3 regions of the Modestobacter lapidis genome follow, and region 1 is predicted to be linked to each of the others. Evidence: riboswitches for the same ligand, from Rfam matches in the RefSeq annotation. Region 1 holds a riboswitch; each other region holds the start of a gene.
The links. A riboswitch is a leader RNA that binds a small molecule or an ion and turns the genes downstream of it on or off. The one in region 1 is predicted to bind cyclic di-AMP.
Positions count from the first base shown of each region.

Region 2: another riboswitch for cyclic di-AMP. It lies ahead of ACYVG5_RS03205 (LysM peptidoglycan-binding domain-containing protein); the one in region 1 lies ahead of ACYVG5_RS08075 (C40 family peptidase).
Region 3: another riboswitch for cyclic di-AMP. It lies ahead of ACYVG5_RS20870 (LysM peptidoglycan-binding domain-containing protein); the one in region 1 lies ahead of ACYVG5_RS08075 (C40 family peptidase).

Region 1 is NZ_BAAGVS010000004.1:227,023-234,799, reverse strand. Features, by position in the region: gene ACYVG5_RS08090 (AMP-dependent synthetase/ligase) at 1-990, shown strand, start outside; gene ACYVG5_RS08085 (glycosyltransferase family 4 protein) at 1,001-2,122, opposite strand; gene ACYVG5_RS08080 (M48 family metallopeptidase) at 2,119-3,384, opposite strand; gene ACYVG5_RS08075 (C40 family peptidase) at 3,433-4,572, opposite strand; cyclic di-AMP (ydaO/yuaA leader) riboswitch at 4,588-4,781, opposite strand; gene ACYVG5_RS08070 (hypothetical protein) at 4,916-5,308, opposite strand; gene ACYVG5_RS08065 (DEDD exonuclease domain-containing protein) at 5,489-7,396, shown strand; gene ACYVG5_RS08060 (Lrp/AsnC family transcriptional regulator) at 7,393-7,680, shown strand; gene trpD (anthranilate phosphoribosyltransferase) at 7,745-7,777, opposite strand, start outside.
Region 2 is NZ_BAAGVS010000002.1:105,822-113,598, reverse strand. Features, by position in the region: gene glgX (glycogen debranching protein GlgX) at 1-1,770, shown strand, start outside; gene treY (malto-oligosyltrehalose synthase) at 1,755-4,112, shown strand; cyclic di-AMP (ydaO/yuaA leader) riboswitch at 4,366-4,529, shown strand; gene ACYVG5_RS03205 (LysM peptidoglycan-binding domain-containing protein) at 4,533-5,117, shown strand; gene treZ (malto-oligosyltrehalose trehalohydrolase) at 5,261-7,027, shown strand; gene ACYVG5_RS03195 (dihydrofolate reductase family protein) at 7,030-7,777, shown strand, end outside.
Region 3 is NZ_BAAGVS010000035.1:16,983-24,759, reverse strand. Features, by position in the region: gene ACYVG5_RS20875 (hypothetical protein) at 432-563, opposite strand; cyclic di-AMP (ydaO/yuaA leader) riboswitch at 1,168-1,312, shown strand; gene ACYVG5_RS20870 (LysM peptidoglycan-binding domain-containing protein) at 1,315-2,076, shown strand; gene ACYVG5_RS20865 (alpha/beta hydrolase) at 2,745-3,764, opposite strand; gene ACYVG5_RS20860 (YczE/YyaS/YitT family protein) at 4,098-4,757, shown strand; gene ACYVG5_RS20855 (hypothetical protein) at 4,837-5,040, opposite strand; gene ACYVG5_RS20850 (TIGR02611 family protein) at 5,241-5,666, opposite strand; gene ACYVG5_RS20845 (hypothetical protein) at 5,666-6,436, opposite strand; gene ACYVG5_RS20840 (ABC transporter ATP-binding protein) at 6,433-7,365, opposite strand; gene ACYVG5_RS20835 (sensor histidine kinase) at 7,411-7,777, shown strand, end outside.

The DNA of each region.
Region 1 (7,777 bases):
TTCGTACTGGCCGTCCCGCGGGTGTTCGAGAAGGTCTACAACGGCGCCAAGGCCAAGGCGGAGGCCGACGGCAAGGGCAAGATCTTCGACCGGGCCGCCCAGGTGGCCATCGACTGGTCCCGCGCGCAGGACACCGGCGGCCCGGGGATCGCGCTGCGCCTGCAGCACGCCCTGTTCGACAAGCTGGTCTACGGCAAGCTACGGGCCGCCCTCGGCGGGCGCTGCGGTGGCGCCATCTCCGGTGGCGCCCCGCTGGGCGAGCGGCTGGGCCACTTCTTCCGCGGCCTGGGCGTGACGATCTTCGAGGGCTACGGCCTCACCGAGACCACCGCCGCGGCCGCGGTCAACCACGACGCCGCGCTGCGCATCGGCACCGTCGGCCGTCCACTGCCCGGGGTGGACGCCGCCATCGCCGACGACGGCGAGGTCCTGCTGCGCGGCGGGATCGTGATGCGCGGCTACTGGCGCAACGAGCAGGCCACCCGCGAGGCGATCGACGAGCACGGCTGGTTCCACACCGGCGACCTCGGCGAGCTCGACACCCAGGGCTTCCTGTCGATCACCGGGCGGAAGAAGGAGATCCTGGTGACCGCCGCCGGCAAGAACGTCGCCCCCGCGGTGCTCGAGGATCGGCTGCGCGCGCACAAGCTGGTCAGCCAGTGCATCGTCGTCGGCGACCAGCGGCCGTTCATCGCGGCGCTGGTCACCCTGGACGCCGAGGCCCTCCCCGCCTGGCTGAAGGCCACCGGCAAGAGCGAGTCGCTCACCGCCGCCGGGCTCCGCGACGACCCCGACCTGATCGCCGAGCTCGACGCCGCGGTGGCCGACGCGAACAAGGCCGTCTCGCACGCCGAGGCGATCAAGAAGTTCCGGGTGCTGGCCGACGACTTCACCGAGGAGAACGGCACCCTCACCCCGAGCCTGAAGCTCAAGCGGGCCGTGGTGATGAAGGAGTTCGGCGACGAGGTGGAAGCCCTCTACCAACCGTAGGAGAAGGGCCCTAGGGGTCGAGGAGCCGGTCGAAGGTCGCCGCGACGGTGGCCCACGACCAGCGCTCCTCGACCCACCGGCGGCCGGCCGCACCCATGGCGCGGGCCCGTTGCGGGTCGTCGAGCAGGCCGGTGAGCACCCGGGCCACCGCGGCCGGCGAGCGCGGGTCCACCACGTGCCCGGTCACGCCCTCCTGCACGGTTTCCGGCGCGCCCCCGGAGGTGCCGGCCACCACCGGTTTCCCGCAGGCGGCGGCCTCCAGGAACACCATGCCCAGCCCCTCGACGTCCAGGCCGCCCCGGCGGGTCCGGCAGGGCATCGCGAAGACGTCGCCGGCCGCGTAGTGCGCCGGCAGGTCCGGCGCGGCCACCCCGCCGGTCAGGACGACGGACTCCCCCAGCCCCCGGGCGGCCACCGCCCGGCGCAGCGCGGCCTCCGACGGGCCACCGCCGACCAGCAGCAGCCGCGCCGACGGGTGCCGGTCCACCACCCGCGGCCACGCCTCGACCAGGACGTCCTGCCCCTTGCGCGGCACCAGCCGGGAGACGCAGACGACGACCGGGGCGTCGCCCAGCCCGTAGCGGGCCCGGACGGCGGCGCCGTCGGCGCGCGGCGTGAAGGCCTCGACGTCGACGCCCGGGGACAGCTGGGCCATCGCCACCCGGTCGGCCAGCGCCGGCGCCAGCCGCCCGTGCGTGTACTCGCTGATGTAGGTCAGCACGTCCAGGCCAGCGGCGATGCGGCGCATCATCGACCGAGCTCCCGGCAGCGCCACCCAGCCGGTCTCGTGCCCGTGGGTGGCGCCCACCAGGTGCTCCACGCCGGCCCGCCGCAGAGCCGGGGCGAGCAGGCCCAGCGGGGCGGCGGCGCCGAAGAACGCCGTCCGGCAGCCGTGGTCACCGGCCAGCCGCGCCGCGGTGCGCGCCACGGCCGGCGTCGGCAGCAGCATCCCGGTGGGCGCCCGGACCACCGGGTAGGGCAGCCCCGCGTCGTGCTCGGCCGAGCCGGGGTGGTCGGAGGCGAGGACGACGAGGGACTCCGGCGGCCGGCGGGCGAGCAGCGCGGCGACGAAGGTCTGGATGCCGCCCTGCCGGGGCGGGAAGTCGTTGGTGACGACGAGCGTGCGGTTCACCGGCCGTGGACCCGGGTCCAGTCGGTGGCGAAGGCGACCCGCTGCGCGGTCGTGGGATGGGTCCCGAAGAACCACTGCCATGCCGCCGGCGGGTCGGGATCGGAGAGGTTGGCCACGCCCAGCTCGCGCTGCACCCCCGCGAACCCCGCGGGGTCCCCGGTCAGGTCCAGCGCGTGGAGGTCGGCCCGGGCCTCGACCCGCCGGGAGACGCCGTCCTGCACCGGGGTGGACAGCAACGTCCCCGCGGCGACCAGGAACAGCAGCAGTCCGATGATCCGGGGGTCGCCGGGCCCGTCGGCGCCGGCCCGGCGGAGCAGCGGCGTCCAGCCGAGCAGCCAGCCCAGCAGCGCGACCGCGGCCGCCGACCCGAGCGCGCCGATGAGCGTGCCGGTGAGCACGTCGCGGTTGGCGACGTGACCGAGCTCGTGGGCGACGATCGACTCGATCTGCGCGTCGGGCAGCCGGTCCAGCAGCGTGTCGTAGACGACGATGCGCCGCGAGGAGCCGAAGCCGGAGACGTAGGCGTTCAGCGCGGTGGTGCGCCGGCTGGCGTCGGCCACCAGGACGTCGTCCACCGGGGTGCCGCTGCGCTCGGCGAGGGCGAACAGCTCACTGCGCAGCGCACTGGGCGGCATCGGCTCGAAGCGGTTGAACGCCGGCTCGATCACCAGCGGGTAGAGGAACGACCCGGCCACCACGAGGCCGGCGGTGCCGGCCGCCGCCCAGGCCCACCAGGTCCGCGGAGCCCACCGGGCCAGGGCGACGACGGCCAGCACGACCAGCGCGGTGACACCGGCGGAGATGGCCGTGGACGTGGCGACGTCCCGCACCCACAGGCCCCAGCTGCGGGTGGACAGGCCGTAGCGGTGCCGGACCACCTCGCCGTAGGCCGACAGCGGCAGCGTGGCCAGCCGGCCGATCACCACCAGGGCCACCGTGCCCAGCAGCGCCTGCCAGGCCCAGCCGCCGCCGAGCGGCCGCGCCACCGCCCGGATGACGGCTGCGCCGGCCCGGGTGAGACCGAACACGGCCGAGACCAGCAGGCTGAGCAGCAGCGCGGCCAGGGATGCCGGTCGCCGTGCGGCGGCGAAGGAGTTCGCGCGCTCCATCTCGGCCGGGGAGAAGGTGGCCGACGGGTCGACCGGGGTGCGGCCGCCCGGCGGGGTGGGGATCAGCTCGCCCGGCGTGACCACGACGATCACGGCGAGGACGGCGACCCCCAGGACCAGCGCCACGAGCAGGGCGAGGCGTCGGGCACTCACGCGCAGGAGCTTAGGCCGACCGGCTGGCAGGTCCCTGGGCCCGTGCGGTCAGCCGGCGTAGCGGCGGGCACCGGCGTAGCCGGCCATGTCCACGCTGGTGATCTGCACCGGGACACCGAAGGTGGCGGCGTGCACCATCCGGCCACCACCGATGTACATGCCCACATGGCTCACCGGGCTGCGGAAGAAGACCAGGTCACCGGGCTGCAGGTCGCCGCGGGACACCGCGGTGCCCATCGTGGACTGCGCCTTGCTGGAGTGCGGCAGGCGCACCCCGGCGGCGGCGTAGGCGTACTGGGTCAGACCCGAGCAGTCGAACGCGTCGGGGCCGCCGGCAGCCCAGACGTAGGGATCGCCGAGCTGGGCCAGCGCCGTGTCGACGGCCACCTGCGCGGCCGCGCTGGGCGCCAGCACCGCGCCGGCCGACGGGGCGACGTTCCGCGACGCGCCGGCGCCGGGCGCGGGGAGCGCGGGGCCGGCGTGGGTCCGGTTGACCTGCTCCTGCTGGGCGGCGGTCAGCGCCGCGTACTGGGCCTGGTAATCGGAGATCTGCCCCGTGAGGACGGCCTGCCGGGCGGTGACCGCGTCGAGGGTCTGCTGGGCGGTGGCGGCGGCCGCGTCCGCGGTCGCCTTGGCCTCCTGCGCTGCCGCGGACGCGGCGGCCACCTGGGCGAGGACGTCGTTGGTGTGGCCGGCGATGGCGTCGAGCATGTTCACCTGGGCGAGGAACTCGTCGGCCGAGCCGCTGGTCATCAGGGCGTTGAAGTGGGAGAGGTTCTCCCCGGTGAAGGCGCTGCGCGCCACCTGGCGCATCTGCCCGTCCAGCGCGGCCAACTGGGCCTGGGCCGCGGCGACGGCTTCACCGGCGGTGGCGGCGGCAGCCTGCTGCTCCGTCAACTGCACACGCGCGTCGTTCACCTCTTCGGTGACCGCCTCGAGCTCGTGATCGGCCTGGGCGACCAGCTCCGTGGCCTCCTGCGGCGAGGCGGCCTGGGGCGCCGGTGCGGCGCTCGCGGCACCGGGCAGCACGGTCACGGCGAGGCCGGCGGCCGCGGCCAGCAGGACGGCGGTACCGAGCCGGCCGACCAGCCGGGGTCGGCGGACAGCCGTCGCCGGGGCCGACGGGGTTTCGGGCCGGGTCGCGGACCCGGTGCGGGCAGGACGGACGGACAGGTGAGGGCTCGCCACGGTCGGCGCGGCTCCATTTCCTCCACATCGACCGCCTACCGAGTTAGCTGACGGGTTCGGGCGAGGAAGAAGATCGCCCTATCTCTGCGCGCCGTCGCCGGCGCGTGCGGTCCGGTTGCCCGGCCGCGTGAGAACTCACCCCAGTGCTGCGGTGGGTCCCCGGTTCACCCGGCCAGGGAAGTGGCCGGCTGATTCGGCGGTGTTCGGAACGAGGTCACCCTCTGTGCGGTGACGACCACTCTCCCGAACGAGGGAAACAGTAGGGCCGTGATCAGACCGAGACAAAGCCCTGTCGGACGCCCAGAGCGCGACAGCAGCTGACGAATCACAGTGCTGGAATTCGTCAACTCACGTGGCGGTCGCCGTCCGCCTGACGCGGGGGAGCCGGCAGCGACGCATCCTGATGACGCAACGGCGGAACCAGTCCGAAGTCTGCCAAGGCCCGGACGGCCCTCCGCTCGACATCGTCGAGCTCGACTACCGGCCGGGCGGCCACCCCGTCACTGTCAAGGTGCGGCACATCACAGAACGCAACCTCCTGCCCGGGCGCGTCCGGCGCGTCGGCACGGACGGTTGCCGGCTGCACCTCGCCGGTGGCTGAGCGGACGCGCCGGGTGAGGGGCACGACCGTCGGTCCGGTCTCCTGCCAGCCCGGTGGGGCGCCGAGCAGGACCGTGACGACGCAATCGGCGCAGCCGTCCCCGCGGACGGTGCAGGTGTCGCAATCGATGAGCACGCCGGCTCTCCTCTCTCCTGTGGTCCAACGCCTGCGGACCGTAGGAGGGGCCACCGACAGTTCCGTCCCCCGTGGCCGCGGAGGATCCCGGCAGGGCCCCCGGGTCGGCGGCGGTCGGGCCCGACCCGGGGCGGCGTGGCCTCCCCGGGACTGTCGGAGGTCCGACCTAGCGTCCGACCCGTGCCACCCCCTCCCCTCCCGCCGTCCGCGCCGATGCCTTCCGCGGGGTTCCCCGCGCTGCCGCCCGGCACCGCCTCCCCCGGCGCGCTGGTGCGGTTCGAGCAGGCCACGATCGACGACCTGGGCACCCCGCTGGCCGACATCACGTTCGTGGTGGTCGACCTGGAGACCACCGGCGGCTCCCCCAAGGACAGCGCGATCACCGAGATCGGTGCGGTCAAGGTCCGGGCCGGTGAGGTGCTCGGCGAGTTCCAGACCCTCGTCGACCCCGGCCAGGAGATCCCGCCCTACATCAGCGTGCTGACCGGCATCACCTCGATGATGGTCGCGGCCGCCCCCCGGATCGACTCGGTGCTGCCGGCCTTCCTCGAGTTCGCCCGCGGCGCGGTGCTGGTGGCCCACAACGCGCCGTTCGACCTCGGCTTCCTCAGGGCGGCGTGCGAGGCCTCGGGGGTCGCCTGGCCGGCGTTCGCCGCGGTCGACACCGCCGTCCTGGCCCGCCGGCTGCTCACCCGGGACGAGGTGCCCAACTGCAAGCTCGGCACCCTCGCCCCCTTCTTCTCCACCACCACCCAGCCCTGCCACCGCGCACTGGACGACGCCCGCGCCACCGTCGACGTCCTCCACGGCCTGTTCGAGCGCCTCGGCCCGCTCGGAGTGACCTCGCTGGAGGAGCTCAGCGGTCTCACCAGCCAGGTCGACCCGCAGCGTCGGCGCAAACGGCACCTGGCGGCCTCCGTCCCGCGCGGACCGGGCGTCTACGTCTTCCGCGGCGCTCGGGACGAGCCTCTCTACGTGGGCACCTCCACCGACCTCCGCAGCCGGGTGCGGAGCTACTTCACCGCCGGCGAGCAGCGCAGCCGGATGACCGAGATGGTCCGGCTCGCCGAGCGGGTCGATGCCCTGCCGTGCGCACACGACCTGGAGGCGGCGGTGCGCGAGCTGCGGCTGATCGCCGAGCACAAGCCGCGCTACAACCGGCGTTCCCGCTTCCCCGAGCGCGCCCTGTGGGTGCGCCTCACCGACGAGCCCTTCCCCCGCCTGTCGGTGGTGCGCCGCGTCCGGCCCGGCGCCGGGGTGTTCCTCGGCCCGTTCCCCGACCGCCGGGCCGCGGATGCCGCGATGGCCGCGGTGCACGAGTCGCTGCCGCTGCGCCAGTGCACGACCCGGTTGACGCTCAGCGCCTCCGGCAGCGCCTGCGCGCTGGCCGACATGGGCCGCTGCGGAGCACCCTGCACCGGCGCGCAGAGCCGAGAGGAGTACGCCGCCGTGGCCGCGGTGTTCCGCGCCCTGGTCGAACGCGACCCTCGCGCCGTGGTCGCACCCCTGCTCGGGCGGGTCGAGAGACTGGCCACCGAGGGGCGCTACGAGGACGCTGCGGTCCTGCGCGACCGCACCGCGGTACTGGTGCGCGCGATCCGGCGACGACAGCGGCTGGAATCGCTGGCCGCCGTGCCCGAACTGGTGCTCGCCCGGCCCGACGGTGCGGGCGGCTGGCAGCTGTCCGTGGTGCGACGGGGCCGGCTGGTGGCTGCCGGGGTCGCCGAGCGCGGCCGTTCGGTCCGGGCCCACCTCGCCGACCTCAGGACGACGGCTGAGACGACCAGCGGCCCGGACGGCGAGCTCGCGGCGTCGGTGGACGAGACCGAGCTGGTGCTGCGCTGGATGGAGAAGCCGGGTACGCGGCTCGTCGAGCTCACCGGCACGCTGGCCAGCCGCACCCCTGGCACCGGCGGGTACAGCGACTTCCTCGCCCGGGTGGAGGCCGGCCGGGCCGGCCGCGACCCGTTCGCCGACAACCGGGCGCTGAGCACCCGCAGCCAGCCCGAGCGGGTGGCGCCGGGCCGGCCGGAGCGCGCGGCGGACCGGCGCGGCCGGCCGCCGACCCGACTAGCATCGCCCGCGTGATCACCGCCATCGTGATGATCGACGCCGCCACCGACTCGATCGGTGAGGTCGCCGAGGCCGTGGCCGACCTCCCCGGGGTCAGCGAGGTCTATTCCGTCGCCGGCGACGTCGACCTGGTCGCGCTCGTGCGGGTGCACGAGTTCGACGACATCGCCGCCGTCGTCGCCGGGCGCATCAACAAGGTCCCCGGCGTACTCGACACGGCCACCCACGTCGCCTTCCGCGCGTACTCCCGGCACGACCTGGAGGCGGCCTTCTCGATCGGCTTCGAGTCCGGCGCCTAGCGGCCTTTCGGCCCCCTGCAGGGGTCCGACGCGAGCTTGCGAGCGTTGGGGGGCAGTGGGTCCTTCACCGGTCGCGCGCCGCCTGGCTGACCCGCAC
Region 2 (7,777 bases), on a different contig from region 1:
AGCTTCAAGACCGGCAAGCGCAACGACCAGGACTCGGCCAAGCACATGCCGAAGTCGGTCGTCGTCAACCCGTACTTCGACTGGGGCGTGGACCGCCCGCCGCGCATCCCGTACCACAAGACGGTCATCTACGAGGCGCACGTCAAGGGCCTCACGATGACCCATCCCCGGGTACCCGAGGAGCTGCGCGGCACGTACGCCGCCCTCGCCCACCCGGCGATCATCGAGCACCTCACCGAGCTGGGCGTGACCGCGATCGAGCTCATGCCGGTGCACCAGTTCGTGCAGGACGACGCGCTCGAGCGGAAGGGGCTGCGCAACTACTGGGGCTACAACACCATCGGTTTCTTCGCCCCGCACAACGAGTACGCCAGCAACACCACCAACGGGATGCAGGTCGCCGAGTTCAAGGGGATGGTCCGCACCCTCCACGAGGCGGGCATCGAGGTCATCCTCGACGTGGTCTACAACCACACCGCCGAGGGCAACCATCTGGGCCCGACGCTGTCGTTGAAGGGCATCGACAACGTCGCCTACTACCGGCTGGTCGAGGACGACAAGCAGTACTACATGGACACCACGGGCACCGGGAACTCGCTCAACGTCCGGACCCCGCAGTCGCTGCAGATGATCATGGACTCGCTCCGCTACTGGATCACCGAGATGCACGTCGACGGCTTCCGCTTCGACCTCGCCTCGACCCTGGCCCGCCAGTTCCACGAGGTCGACCGGCTGTCCGCGTTCTTCGACCTGGTGCACCAGGACCCGATCGTCAGCCAGGTGAAGCTGATCGCCGAGCCCTGGGACATCGGCGACGGCGGCTACCAGGTGGGCAACTTCCCGGCGCTGTGGACGGAGTGGAACGGCAAGTACCGCGACACCGTGCGCGACTTCTGGCGCGGCGAGGACGCCACCGTGGGCGAGTTCGCCAGCCGGCTCACCGGCTCGGCCGACCTGTACCAGCACTCCGGCCGGCGCCCGGTGGCGAGCATCAACTTCGTCACCGCGCACGACGGCTTCACGCTCAACGACCTCGTCTCCTACAACGAGAAGCACAACGAGGCCAACGGCGAGGACAACAACGACGGCGAGAGCCACAACCGCAGCTGGAACCACGGCGCCGAGGGCGACACCGACGAGGTCGAGATCCTCGAGCTCCGCGCCCGGCAGCGGCGCAACTTCATCACCACGCTGATGCTGTCGCAGGGCGTGCCGATGCTGCTGCACGGCGACGAGCTGGGCCGCAGCCAGGGCGGGAACAACAACGGCTACTGCCAGGACTCCGAGCTGACCTGGATCGACTGGGAGCACGTCGACGAGGGGCTGCTGGAGTTCACCAAGCTGGTCACCCGGCTGCGCACCGAGCACCCCACCTTCCAGCGACGCCGGTTCTTCCACGGCCGGCCGGTGCGGCGCGAGGAGGGCGACCCGGTTCCCGACATCGCCTGGTTCACCCACGCCGGCGAGCTGATGACCGAGGAGGACTGGGACGCCGCGTACGCCAAGTCGATCGGCGTCTACCTCAACGGCCACGGCATCCGCTCCACCGACGAGCGCGGCGACCCCGTCGTCGACGACTGCTTCTACCTGGCGTTCAACGCCTGGCACGAGGACATCGGGTTCACCGTGCCACCGGCCGAGTACGCCGAGGGCTGGACCGTCGTCGTGGACACCGCGGAGATGGGCGAGGTGGAGCCGGTCGAGGTCAAGGCGGGCGAGACGATCACCCTCGCCGCCCGGGCCATGGTCGTGCTGTGCGCGTCGGCGTGACCGCCCCCACCCGCGGTGGCGACGGCCGCCGGGAGGTGCCGGCCAGCACCTACCGGCTGCAGGTGACCGCGGACTTCACCCTGGACGACGCCGCCGCGGTGGCCGGCTACCTGGCCGACCTCGGGGCGACCCACGCGTACTCCTCGCCGCTGCTGCGCTCCGCGGCCGGCAGCACCCACGGGTACGACACCACCGACCACGCGCACATCGACGAGCCGCGCGGCGGGCGGGCCGGGTTCGACCGGTTCGTCGCCGCGCTGCACGCGGCCGGGCTCGGCCTGGTGCTGGACCTGGTGCCCAACCACATGGGGGTGGCCGACGCGCACGAGTCGGGCTGGTGGTGGGACCTGCTCAAGCTCGGCCGGGACAGCCCGCACGCCGACGCCTTCGACGTCGACTGGGACTTCGGGGGCGGCCGGGTGCGGCTGCCGGTGCTCGGCTCCGCCGAGGACCTGGCCACGCTGGAGCTGGTCCGGGCCGACGGCGAGTGGGAGCTGCGCTACTACGACAACCGGTTCCCGGTCGCACCGGGCACCGCCCGGGACGGCGACGACCCGGTCGCCGTCCACGACCGCCAGCACTACGAGCTGGTCGACTGGCGCCGGGCCGACGCGGAGCTGAACTACCGCCGGTTCTTCGCGATCAACACCCTCGCCGGGCTGCGCGCCGAGGACCCCGCCGTCTTCGCCGCCACCCACGAGCTGGTCGGCCAGCTGGTGGAGTCCGGGGCCGTCGACGCGCTGCGGATCGACCACCCCGACGGCCTCGCCGACCCGAGGGCGTACCTGGACGCGTTGGCCCGGCTGTCCGGGCACCGGTGGACGGTCGTGGAGAAGATCCTCGAGCCCGGCGAGCAGCTGCCCGCCGGTTGGGCGACGGCCGGGACGACGGGCTACGACGCCCTCGCCGAGGTCGACCGGGTACTGGTCGACCCGGCCGGCGAGCCGGCGCTGACCGCGCTGGACACCGAGCTGGCCGGCACGCGGGTGGACTACGCGCAGCTGGTGCGGATGTGCAAGCGCGAGGTCACCGACGGCATGCTCGGCTCCGAGGTGGCCCGGCTGACCCGGATCGTCGGCGAGCTGCCCGGGGTGCCGGCCGAGCTGGTCACCGAGGGCCTCGCCGAGCTGCTGGCCGGCTTCCCGGTGTACCGCAGCTACCTGCCCGACGGCCGCGAGCACCTCGACGAGATGGTGCGCGCGGTCCGGGAGCGCCGTCCCGAGCTCACCGCCGCGGTCGATGCCCTGCACCCACTGCTGGGTACCGCCGGCTCCGAGCTGGCCACCCGGTTCGAGCAGACGTCGGGCCCGGTGATGGCCAAGGGCGTCGAGGACAGCGCCTACTACCGGTGGGCGCGGTTCGTCGCGCTCAACGAGGTGGGTGGCGACCCGGCCCGGTTCGGGACGACGGTGGCCGACTTCCACGCCGCCCAGCGGCTGCGCGCCGAGCGGCTGCCGGAGTCGATGACCACGCTGTCCACCCACGACACCAAACGCAGCGAGGACGTCCGGGCCCGGCTGGCGGTGCTGGCCGAGCTGCCCACCGAGTGGGCCGGGCTGGTTCGCGGCTGGCTCGATCGGCACCCGCTGGCCGACCGCTCGCTCGCCCACCTGGTGTGGCAGAACCTGGTCGGGGCGTGGCCGCTGTCCCGGGAGCGCGCGCACGCCTACGTGGAGAAGGCCGCCCGCGAGGCCGGCACCTCGACGACCTGGACGAACCCGGTGCAGGAGTTCGAGGACCAGCTGCACGCGCTGGTCGACGCCGCCTTCGACGACCCGACGACCGCCACGGAGGTCGACCGGTTCGTGGCGCGGATCGCACCGTTCGGCTGGTCGAACTCGCTGGCGCAGAAGCTCCTGCAACTGACCATCGCCGGCGTTCCGGACGTCTACCAGGGCACCGAGCTGTGGGACTTCTCGCTGGTCGACCCGGACAACCGGCGTCCGGTCGACTACGACCTGCGGCGCTCGTCGCTGGCCCGGCTCGACGAGGGCTGGATACCGCCCGTGGACGACACCGGTGCCGCCAAGCTGCTGGTCGTCTCGCGGGCGCTGCGGCACCGCCGCGACGTCCCCGAGGCCTTCGGCGGCTACACGCCGGTCGAGGCCACCGGAACGGCGGCGGACTCCGTCGTCGCCTTCGACCGCGGCGGCGCCGTCACCGTCGCGACCCGGCTGCCGGTGCGCCTGGCGGGCACCGGCTGGGGCGATACCGCGCTGCACCTGCCCACCGGCTCGTGGCGGGACCTGCTCACCGGCAGCCGGGTGGTCTCCGACGCGTCCGGCGCCGCGGTCTCCGAGCTACTCACCCGCCTGCCGGTCGCACTGCTCGCCCGCGACTAAAGAAGGACCCCCTGCCCCCCACCACTCGCACGCTCGCGGTGGGTCCCTGCAGGAGGCCGATCACTAACGCAGGGTTACAGGCCGGGGACGCTGCGGCGTCTCCGGCCCGGCCTGTCGGAGCCCGAGCTGGGCGGATGTCGGACCGAGCGATCCGGACCGAAGCGGAACCGGGCGGTTTCGTTCACAGTGGGAGAGCGCCTGGGCCACACCGGACGGGCGCGAGGCACCGGACCGCCGAGCCCCGTCCGCCGGCAGCCTGACACCGACCCACCCAGGACGGGGACGGGGAACCCACTTCCGACGCGCAGCGCGTGTCTCGGGGTGAAGCCGTGCCGCGCCCTTCCGGGGGTGCGAGCGGCCGGGCACCGATTCGCCCGAACCCGACAGCTAACCCCGCAGGCGGTGATCGGAGGATCACCCATGTCCCACCTCTCCATGAGCCGCGCCCGCCGCAGCGCACTCCGCGCCGGAACGGTCGCGGTCGGCGCCGCCGCCCTCGGGATCGGCGTCCTCGCCGGGCCCGCCTCGGCGTCGCACTACGACTGGTCCGGCGTCGCCCAGTGCGAGTCCAGCGGCAACTGGCAGATCAACACCGGCAACGGCTACTACGGCGGGCTGCAGTTCAGCTCGCCCACGTGGCTGGGCCACGGCGGCGGCGAGTTCGCTCCGCGCGCCGACCTGGCCACGCCGGCGCAGCAGGTCGAGGTCGCCGAGCGGGTGCTGCTGACCCAGGGCGTCGGCGCCTGGCCGACGTGCGGCAAGCAACTGCGCGACGGCACGACCCCGGCGGCCGCTGCCCCCGCCCCGGCACCGGCACCGGCGCCTGCTGCGGCGCCCGCGCCCGCGCCCGCGGCCTCGGGCGACACCTACACGGTGCGTCCCGGTGACACGCTGGCGGAGATCGCCGCCGCGCACGGCACCAGCTGGCAGGAGCTGCACGGCCGCAACTCCGCCACGGTGCCGAACCCGCACGTGATCCGGGTGGGCCAGCAGCTGGCGCTGTGACACCCGGGCGGCCGGAGGACGTCGTCCTCCGGCCGCCTCCGGGGCGCGATCGTGGGGCACCCCACGGTTGGCGCCGCCCGTGGCGGGCATGATCGGCCAGGCTCCGTCGGAGCCGCACCGCCGCGATCCGAGCAGGAGTTCCCATGGCAGCACCGTCCGCCTCGCCCGCCGAGTTCTCCGTCTGGGCCCCGCTGCCGGAACGGGTGCGCGTCACCGTCGACGGCACGATCTCCGACATGCAGCGCGACGACGCCGGCTGGTGGCGGGCCACCGTGGATGCGGCCCCGGAGGCCGACTACGGCTTCCTGCTCGACGACGACGAGACACCGCGCCCCGACCCGCGCTCGCGCCGCCAGCCCGAGGGCGTGCACGGGCTGTCCCGCCGCTTCGACCCCTCGGCGTACCCGTGGGGTGACTCCAGCTGGACCGGCCGTCCGCTGGCCGGGAGCGCCGTCTACGAGCTGCACGTCGGCACGTTCACCCCCGAGGGCACCTTCGATGCCGCGATCGGCAGGCTCGGCCACCTGGTCGAGCTGGGCGTGGGCTTCGTCGAGCTGCTGCCGGTCAACGCGTTCAACGGCACGCACAACTGGGGCTACGACGGCGTCGCCTGGTACGCCGTCCAGGAGACCTACGGCGGGCCCGAGGCCTACCAGCGCTTCGTCGACGCCTGCCACGGCTGCGGTCTGGGCGTGATCCAGGACGTCGTCTACAACCACCTCGGGCCGTCGGGGAACTACCTGCCGGAGTTCTTCCCGATCTTCGCGGAGGGCGGCGCGAACAGCTGGGGCAAGTCGATCAACCTGTCGGGCCCGGAGTCCGACGAGGTGCGCCGCTACATCCTGGACAACGTGCTGATGTGGCTGCGCGACATGCACGTCGACGGGCTCCGGCTGGACGCGGTGCACGCGCTGGTCGACGAGCGCGCCACCCACCTGCTCGAGGAGATGGCCACCGAGGTCGACCGGCTGTCGGTCGCCGAGGGCCGGCCGTTGACGCTCATCGCCGAGAGCGACCTCAACGATCCGCGGATGGTCACCCCCCGGGTGGCGGGCGGCACCGGCCTGGACGCGCAGTGGAGCGACGACTTCCACCACGCGCTGCACGCCACGCTGACCGGTGAGGAACAGGGCTACTACGCCGACTTCGCCGCGGCCGGCATCGGCGCGGTCGCCAGGACGCTGACCGGCGCCTTCTTCCACGCCGGCGACTGGTCGAGCTTCCGCCGCCGGCACCACGGCCGCCCGGTCGACACCGCGAGCCTGCCCGGCTGGAAGTTCGTCGGCTACCTGCAGGACCACGACCAGATCGGCAACCGCGCCGTCGGCGACCGGATCTCCGCCTCGCTCTCCCCCGGCCTGCTCGCGGCCGGCGCCACCCTGGTGCTGACCAGCCCCTTCACCCCGATGCTGTTCATGGGCGAGGAGTGGGGCGCGAGCACGCCGTGGCAGTTCTTCACCAGCCACCCCGAGCCCGAGCTGGGCCGGGCCACCGCCGAGGGCCGGATCGGCGAGTTCGCCGCGCACGGCTGGGACGCCGCCGTCGTCCCGGATCCGCAGGACCCGGAGACGTTCACCCGCTCCAAGCTGGACTGGTCCGAGCTGGGCCGGGCGCCGCACGCGGAGCTCTTCGAGGTGCACAAGGCGCTGCTCGCGCTGCGCGCGGCGCACCCCGACCTCGTCGACCCCGACCTGTCGGCCGTGCAGGTGCACTGGGACGACGCGGACCGCTGGCTGGTCGTGTACCGCGGCTCGCTGCGGGTGGTCGCGAACCTGTCCGACCAGCCGCGCGAGATCGACCTCGACGTCCCGGCGACCGGGGTGCTGTTCGCCACCGCGGAGCTGCCGGTGCTGGACGACGACACCGTGACGCTGCCGGCGGAGAGCGCCGCCGTGCTGACCACCCGCTGACGGTGCAGCGGCTGCTGCCCTCGCCCGGGCCGGTCGACGAGCGCGGGCTGGCCGAGGCGTACCGGCTGCCGGGCGGCCGGCACGTGCGGGTCAACTTCGTCGCGGCCCTGGATGGCGCCATCAGCGTGGCCGGGCGCAGCGGCGGGCTGGGGTCCGACGGCGACCGGCGGGTGTTCCGGGTCCTCCGGGCGCTGGCCGACGCCGTCCTCGTCGGGCACGGCACGGCCGCCGCCGAGGGCTACCGGCCGGTGCTGGCCGATTCCCCCGTCGGCCGGTTGCGGACCGCGCTGGGCAGCCGGCCGACCGCGCCGGTCGTGGTTGTGTCCCGGCGGGCGTCCCTGGCCCCGGACGCGCAGCTGGTCACCGACGCGGTCTCCCCCACCGTGCTGGTCACCTGCGCCGCCGCGGACGCCGGCCGGCGGGCCGCGCTGGCCGCCGCCGGCGTGCAGGTGCTCGTCTGCGGGGACGACGACGTCGACCTGCCCTCGGCGGTCGACGCCCTCGCCGATCGCGGCCTGGCCCAGCTGGTCTGCGAGGGCGGACCGGCGCTGTTCGCCGCCGCGCTGGCCGCCGGCGTCGTCGACGAGCTCGACCTGTCCGTGGCCCCGTTGCTGGTGGGCGGCGGACCAGGCCTCCTGGCGGGCCCGCCCCTGCCCGGGCCGGCAGCTGCGGAGCTGGTCCAGGTGCTCGAGGAGGGCGGCTACCTGTTCACCCGGTACGCGCTGGCCGGCCCGGCACCGCCCGGTGCTG
Region 3 (7,777 bases), on a different contig from region 1:
GTCGTGCGCCAGCGATAGCCGACGGTGTTCTGGTGCGGTGGATCATCCGTTTCTCCGGTGAGGATCCAGTTGCCCGTCGGGTAGTGGGCGGCGACGTGTTGCGCGAGCAGATCGACCAGTGACGGGGCCAGGTAGGCCTGCCGCTCGCTGCCGTACTTGGGTCTGCGAACGTCGATCGAGCCGCCGGGTGCCCGCTGCACCTGCCGGGCGACGGTGAGGGTGCGGCGAAGGAACCACGTCGCCGACCCTGATCGCGGCTGCCTCGCCGAGCCGGAGGCCGGCGAACGCGCACAGCCCGACGAAGGCGCGGAAGGGGCCGTCGGCGGCCCGGAGGATGGCACCGGCGGCCGTCGCTCGGCGGCCATGGCCCGATTGAGCCAGGCGGTCATCTTCCGCCGGCCGTAGAGAGTCTCCGGCGCAGGATGGCGTAGTCAGGGTCGGTGCTGGTCTTCCAGGTCTTGACGGCTCGGAAAGGAGACGCCCTCCTCGCGCAGCAGCGTCCGCAGGCCCTCGGGGGAGATGTCGTCGACCATCCCCTCAGCGACCAGGAAGTCAGCCAGCATCGATAGACTCCAGGTGGAGAACGGCAGCCCATGGTCCCTCGGGCGGGCCAACGCAGCCTTCTGCTGCCGCGCGGACCGCGTTGCTGTACCGGTGACCCGCGTTCAGGCGCGTCAAGCTCATGCGACAGGCGACGCGCGGTCAGGGCATTCGTCCCGGTCACGAGCCGAGGACAACAGACGCGAAGCGGCGCCATGCCTTTCCTCAAGGTTCAAGTCCTGCTCGGACACTCGTACAGCTCGATATCTCGCCCCGGGGATCACAACCAGATCCAGCCGGGCAGGCACCGCCGGGTCGTCGATGTTGGTGACCACGGCGCGCATCAGCGCGGTCACCGCTCGCCCGGCAGATCCAGATCGGTAATCGTTCCCGCCGGATCCCCGGCGCCGCGAGCGGTATGGCATCCAACTTCGATACCGCCCCTCGGTCGAGGAACGTCGGGCTGGTGACCGCGCATGCCAATTCCGCTGGACGGTGAAGCCCACGGTAATCCGTACAACCTGTCGTGTGACCTACGTTACGGCGACAATGCACATATCGGCACGTAACTTTTTGGCTGCGCTCAATCATGAGGGCATGGCGTCGGTCCGCCCAACTCTGCCCACCGGCCGTCATCCGGAGAACTCAGGGCAGGGGTGGGGGACCCACGTTCACGGCGCGTCACGCGCCTCGGGGTGAAGCCGCGCACCGCGGCCGGGCACCGATCGCCCGAACCCGACAGCTCACCTCGCCGGCGGTGATCGGAGAATCACCATGTCCAAGCACCGCGCACCGCGCTATGTCCGCACCAAGCACGTCCTCGCCGGGGTCCCCGTCGCGGCCGGCGCCGCAGTCGTCGGACTCGGCGTCCTGACCTCCCCTGCGCAGGCCACCTCCGCCCACGACGGAGCCGACACCTCCCCGGCCACCGCGGTCGCCGCCGAGGCACCGTCCGGCCACGCCGTCCTGGGCGGCCACTACGCGGTCCGACCCGGCGACACGGTGGCGACGATCGCCGCCGTCCACGGCCAATCGTGGCAGGAGCTGTATCAGCGCAACGTCGGCGTCATCGGCGGCAACCCCGGTCTCATCACGCCGGGGCAGATCCTTACGACCTCCGGTGCCGCGCAGGCCGCGCCAGCCCCGGCACTCCCCGTCGCCGCGGTGACCACGGCCGTCGCGCGCATCTCCAACAGCGCCGGGAACGTTCGGCCGCACGTGCAGGCCGCCGCCGACGCGGTCGTCAGCAGCGTCCCCGGCCTCGGGACCATCGGCGGCACACGCGTCAGCGCGGCCGATCCGGGCGGTCACCCGTCCGGGCTGGCGCTGGACTACATGGTCGGCGTCAACGCCGCCCTCGGCGACGCGGTCGCTCAGCACCACATCGCCCACTGGGACGAGCTCGGCGTGGACTACATCATCTGGCAGCAGCGCATGCTCTCCTCGCCGACCGGCTCCTGGAAGCAGATGGAGAACCGTGGGACCGGCACGGCGAACCACATGGACCACGTCCACGTGAACCACCGGGCGGGCTGAGCCACAGGTGGCAGCCGCCAGCCAGACCAGGCGGTGAACACCTGACGGTTGGCCCTCGGCGGGCAGTGCGGGCTCGAGTCGGGACTCGTACGGGGAGCGACCCCCTACCCCTGTCGGGGTAGGGGGTCGCTCCCCGTCTCGGCTACCGGGCGAGGCATCGAGGCGATCGCCGCGCCTGCGGCGCGCGCTCGACGTGCACGGCGCCTGCTCCCCCGCGAACAACTCGACGGCGTGAGCCGACGCCGGAGCCGCCCTCGTCATGGGCATCCGCCAGTCCCCACGTGGCCGCGATGTTCCACGAGCTCGCCGGCCGTCGATGGCAGGCAACCGAGCGGGACCGGCAGCCACTGACCGTCTTGGGGATGCCCCTCAGGCACTTGTGCACCTATAACCGGCTGTCCGTGGCCGTGTCAAAGTCCCCGCTGGTGGCCATCGAGGAGTCCCCGCTGATGGCTGAGTTCAGCTCGCCGAGCTGGTCACCCATCACAAAGCGTTCGAGTCGCTGAGTTGACCGCGGAGCAGACGGCGTCGTCGATGACCTCGACGGCGAGTGCCTCAGTGCGATCACTTCACCACGACGACACCCGCCCGGACACGCGGGGCTCTGGGATGCGCGCGCTCTTGATCAAGCGTGGAACGACCCGGAGCCCCGCATGTCGCGGGTCGGCTTACCCTCGCGATTGGCAGACGTGGCGGCTGGGCCACTTGAAGGCGCCGGGGCTTGGCTCCTCATCGAGGTGCGAGAACACCGCGTTCACGACCACGGCCCAAGCCGGTCCGCACACGTCTACGACGTCGAAGTGATTGGCGCCCTCCAGCACCGTCAGCTCTACATCGTCTCCGGCGGCGCGCGCAGCCTCGGTGTAGCGGCGGTGAATGTCGTTTCGCCAGTCGGCGTCAAGCGTGCCGATGATCAGATGCTGTGGGACGCCGAGAGGCAGGAGGTGCCGAGGAGACGCGTCGTCGAATCGTTCGGCCGCTTGCTCGGCCGTCTCGACGCCAAGGAGCTGCAGGACATCGTCACGCCCGGCCTGCAATGCAAGGTCGAAGTCGAGCACACCCGCTAGGTCCACCACGCTGTGGATGGGAAGCGGATTCGACATGTAGAGCTCGCTATCCGCTGGCAGCTGGTCGCGTCCGGCCAGCCATAGTGCGAGCGTACCGCCCGAGGAATGGCCCATGGCCACGGTCCGGTCGAGGTCGAGCGGGAACTTCTTGTCGAGTTCGCGCAGGTAGTCCGTGCCGTTTGCGACATCGAGGAAGGTTCCCGGCCAGCCCCCGCCGGGGTTGTTGCGGCGGCTGTACTCCAAGCTCCACGTTGCGACCCCCGCTCTAGTCAGCGCTTCCACGAGCTGATCGGTGTAGGAAAGGCTCCAGCTCGATTCCCATTGGCCTCCGTGCATGAAAACCACGACCGGATAGCCGTCACGTCCCGGAGCGCGCTCGGGGAGCCGTAGGTCGCCGAACGTGAGCGGGCTGTCCCCGTAGAGGATTCGGTAATCCGCTGGCCTGTTCGGGAGCCATTCGATGGTGTCGAGCCCGGTCGGGTTGGAGTATGTCGCTCCGGCGTCGCCGCTCGAGTCGTCGTTGCGCGGACTGGCCGCTGCCGTCAGCGCGTTTGTGCCGGCTAGGAGCATCAGCGCAGTGAGGATAGTGAGCAGCCTTTTTGGAGTGGGTCCGCTTCTCATGGGTCCCTCCGTATGTCTTAGATCACGTCGACGCGGTGGTCCGAGACCGTACCGTCGGTGGGTGGCGCCGGCGAACCGGGAAAGGTTCCGTGGCTGGTTGGCTGGCAATACGCGGGCGAGGGGGACTGCCCCCGGCTGCCTTGCGCACCCTGGCAGTTGAGGCCGGTCGGCGGCGAGCAGGCATGCTGGGCGGACCGACTGCAGCCGAGGAGCCCCGCCACGTCCAGCATCACGCCCTCCCGAACCCGCTCGTTCCGCTGGACGCCTTCTCCCGGACGACTGCTGAGGTTCCTCGGTGGCCTGGCGTTGTGTGCGCTGGCCGTGTGGTTGTCCGTGCAGGTGGAGTTGGGGCTCTCCCCCTGGGACATGCTGCACTCGGGCCTGAGCCAGAGCCTCGGGCTCTCCTTCGGGGTCGTCGTCATGGTGGTGGGGCTCATCGTCCTGGGGCTGTCCTGGGTACTCGGCCAGCGTCCGGGCCTGGGCACCCTGTTCAACGTCGTCGCGGTGGGCTGGGTCCTGGACCGGCTGCTGGAGACCTCCTGGCTCGACGACCTCCCGGCGGCCGACACGTGGGTGCGGGTCCTGGTGCTCGTCGCTGCGGTGGTGCTGCTCGGCTTCGGGAGCGCGCTGTACATCGGCGCCCGGTTCGGAGCCGGGCCGCGGGACAGCCTGATGGTCGCCTGCCACCATCACGGCCTGTCGATCGGCACCGCGCGTGTCGCGATCGAGGTCACGGTGCTCGTGGCGGGGTGGCTGCTCGGTGGAGCACTCGGGCTCGGAACCGTCCTGCTGGCGCTCGCGACGGGGCCGGCCGTGCAACTGTCGTTCCGGCTGCTGGGCCAGGATCCGCCCGCGCGGCGCCGGACGCCGCCGACCGGGCCGGTCGGCGTTCCACCGCGTCCCGAGGGTGCCCGGCCGAAGCCCTGGCGCAGAACGGTTCAGCCGCAGTCGGTCGCGATGGCCCGCACGGGCGAGATGGCCCGGGATGAGTAGCGGCCCGCGTCCCAGGTGAGACACGGGCCGAGCTGCCCGGTGCTAGCACTGCGTTGCCGTCGGCGGGCAGCAGCCTGGCTTACCCGGACCGCTGCTGTCGGCGAGCGATGACGACGAGGGCAACCAGGACGGCGACCAAGGGCGCCCACGACGGCAGCCCGAACGGCCCCAGCAGGAGCGCGGCCACGAAGAGCACGAGCTGGAAGCCGAGCCAGAAGGCCAACAGGATCGTCAGCCAGAACAGCACGGGTCGCTCCGCCTGCATGCGGCGCAGGTAGTGCATCGCTCCTCCTCGGTCGTGCGATCGGTGATGCAACTCGACGCGGCCCCCGCACGTCGGCAGGTCCAGTGTTACTCCGGTCGCCGGGGCACGGCTCGTGCCTCACGTACATCGGCATCGTGAGCTCGCACCTGAAGGTCGCCGTCCGCCAGGCCCCGCGGCATCCCCGGACGCGGAGTGCCGGGTAGAGCACCGCCCTGACGTCATGACCGCCAGAGCGGCACCCAGCCGGGCACCCACTCCGGCGCGCCCGCGATCCGCAGGCCGATCACGACGACGCCGTAGACGAACACCGCGGTCCCGACCGCGACCAGCAGGCGGGTCGATGGTGCCTGGGTCCCCAACCACCCGGTCCACCGCTGGACGTGCCGCCTGGCGAACCCGAGCAGCCGTTCGGCCCAGGCGAACTCCGAGGCCAGCACGACCAGGCCGGCGATGACCGTCAGCCAGCCGGGCCCGGGCAGCGGGACCAGGACCAGGCCGGCGGCGACGACCAGGCCACCGACCACACCGACGCAGGCCCGGTACGCCTGCTCGACGAGCGGGCGGCCCGCCAGCCGCCGCCGCCATCCGATCGGGACCACCCGCCCGCGCGGGCCGGCGTCGAGGGTGGCCCGGTGCTGCGCCATCAGGCGGCGTCCCGGCGGAGGAGCGACCACGCCCCCGCCGCGAGCGCGCCCCCGGACCAGACGGCCAGCACGGCCGCCGCGGACGCCGTCGTCATGTCCGGCTCGCCCAGGAGCAGGAACGTCGCGGCCGAGCCGGGCAGGAGAAGGCTGAGAGCGCTCATCCACCCCACGCCGAACGCCGGCAGCAGGAACGGCAGCACCAGCTGGACGAGGAAGACGGCGGCCAGCGCCCCGGCCGTGCTCCGCAGCAGCAGGCCGGCCCCGACCGCGAGCAGGCCGCCCGCGAGCAGCACGATCGCGATCGAGCCGAGGCTGCCGGCGAGGGCCGGGAACGACAGCTCCATGCGCGGCTGGGCCGCCCAGGCGGCGAGGTCCGCGGCGAGGGCGAGCAGCACCCCAGCGGCCGTCGCGACGGCGACCGGCATCCCGACCCGGGCGGCCAGCAGCACGCCGCGGCGCGGCGTCCACTGCAGCGTCGTCCCGATCGCCCCGGTGGCGTACTCGGGCGTCACCGCGAGCAGCACCAGGACCAGGAGGGCGAACTGCCCGGGGAGGACGGCGATCTCCCCGGCCAGCTGCGCCGGTGGCGCGCCGCCCGGGTCCCCGCCGACGTCGATCCCGAAGGTGAGGCCGAGGCCCACGACCGTGACCGCGGCGGCCAGCAGGCACCACCACGTCGTCCGCACCGTCCACATCCGGGTCCACTCGGCCGCGGCGGCACGGGCGAGGAGGCCGGCCATGCCCGGCTCGCCGGTCCGGGTGACGCTCACGGCAGCACCTGCCCGGTGAGGGCGGCGTCCGCGGTGCCGTACTCGACGCTGGCCCCGGTCAGCGCGAGGTAGGCCTGCTCCAGGGAGCTGCTCTCCTCGGCGAGCCGGTGCACGGCGACGCCGGCCGCCAGCGCCACGTCGCCCACCGTCCCCGCCGGAACCCCCTCGACCAGCAGCTCGCGGTCGTCCAGCCGGCGGGCCTGGAGGCCGTGCCGGGCGAGCGCCCGTTCCAGCCGGTCGACGGCCGGTGTCCGCACCCGCACCTGCCTGGCGCCCTCGCCGTGCAGCACCTGCTCGATCGACGCGTCGGCGATCAGCCGGCCCCGGCCGATGATGACCAGGTGGTCGGCCGTCTGCTGCATCTCGCTCATCAGGTGGCTGGACAGCAGCACGGTCCGGCCCTCGTCGGCCAGCTCCCGCACGAGCCGGCGGATCCAACGGACGCCGTCCAGGTCCAGGCCGTTCATCGGCTCGTCGAACAGCAGGACGGCGGGATCGCCGAGGAGGGCGGCGGCGATGCCCAGCCGCTGCCGCATGCCCAGGGAGTACCCCCGGATCCGCCGGCGGGCCGCCGGACCGAGACCCACCTCGGCGATGACCTCGTCGACGCGGCCGGGCGCGATGCCGTTGCTCCGGGCAGCGACCCGCAGGTGGTCCCGCCCGGTGCGGCCCGGCTGGACGGCGCTCGCGTCGAGGAGGGCCCCGACCTCGCGGAGCGGTTCGCCCAGCTCGGCGAGCCGGCGGCCGCCGATGAGCGCACGCCCCCGCGTCGGGCGGTCGAGCCCCAGGATCATGCGCATGGTCGTCGACTTGCCGGCGCCGTTGGGCCCCAGGAAGCCGGTCACCTTGCCGGGCTCGACGTCGAAGGTCACGTCGTCGACGGCGAGCACGCTGCCGTACTGCTTCGTGAGCCCCTGGACCTGGACCATGGGCGCGGACGGCGCCGCGGTGCGCCCGCGGCAGGAGGAGTGGCCATGATCAGCAGCGTGGCGGTCCCGTGGGGCGGCGCGCCTCACCCCGGGGCGCCGATCCGGGTCCCCCGTGCGGGGGAGCCGCCCGGCGCTCCCGTGGGGGAGTCGCTGGGCCGGCCGGTCGGCCACGATCGGAACGTGGACCCGTTCCAGCAGTTCCGGGCACCCGGTGGTCGCGGCAGGCTGCGGGCCGTGCTCGCCGCCGCGCGTCCCGGCTGGCCCGGGCGCGCCCTCTACCTCCTGCTGAGCCTGCCCCTCGCACTCACGTACGCGGCGCTGTTCGCCGCGCTCGTCGGGTCGGTCGTCCTCGTGGTGCAGGGCGTCGGGCTGCTGCTGCTCCTGCTGCTGCTCGCCGTGACCCGGGGGCTGG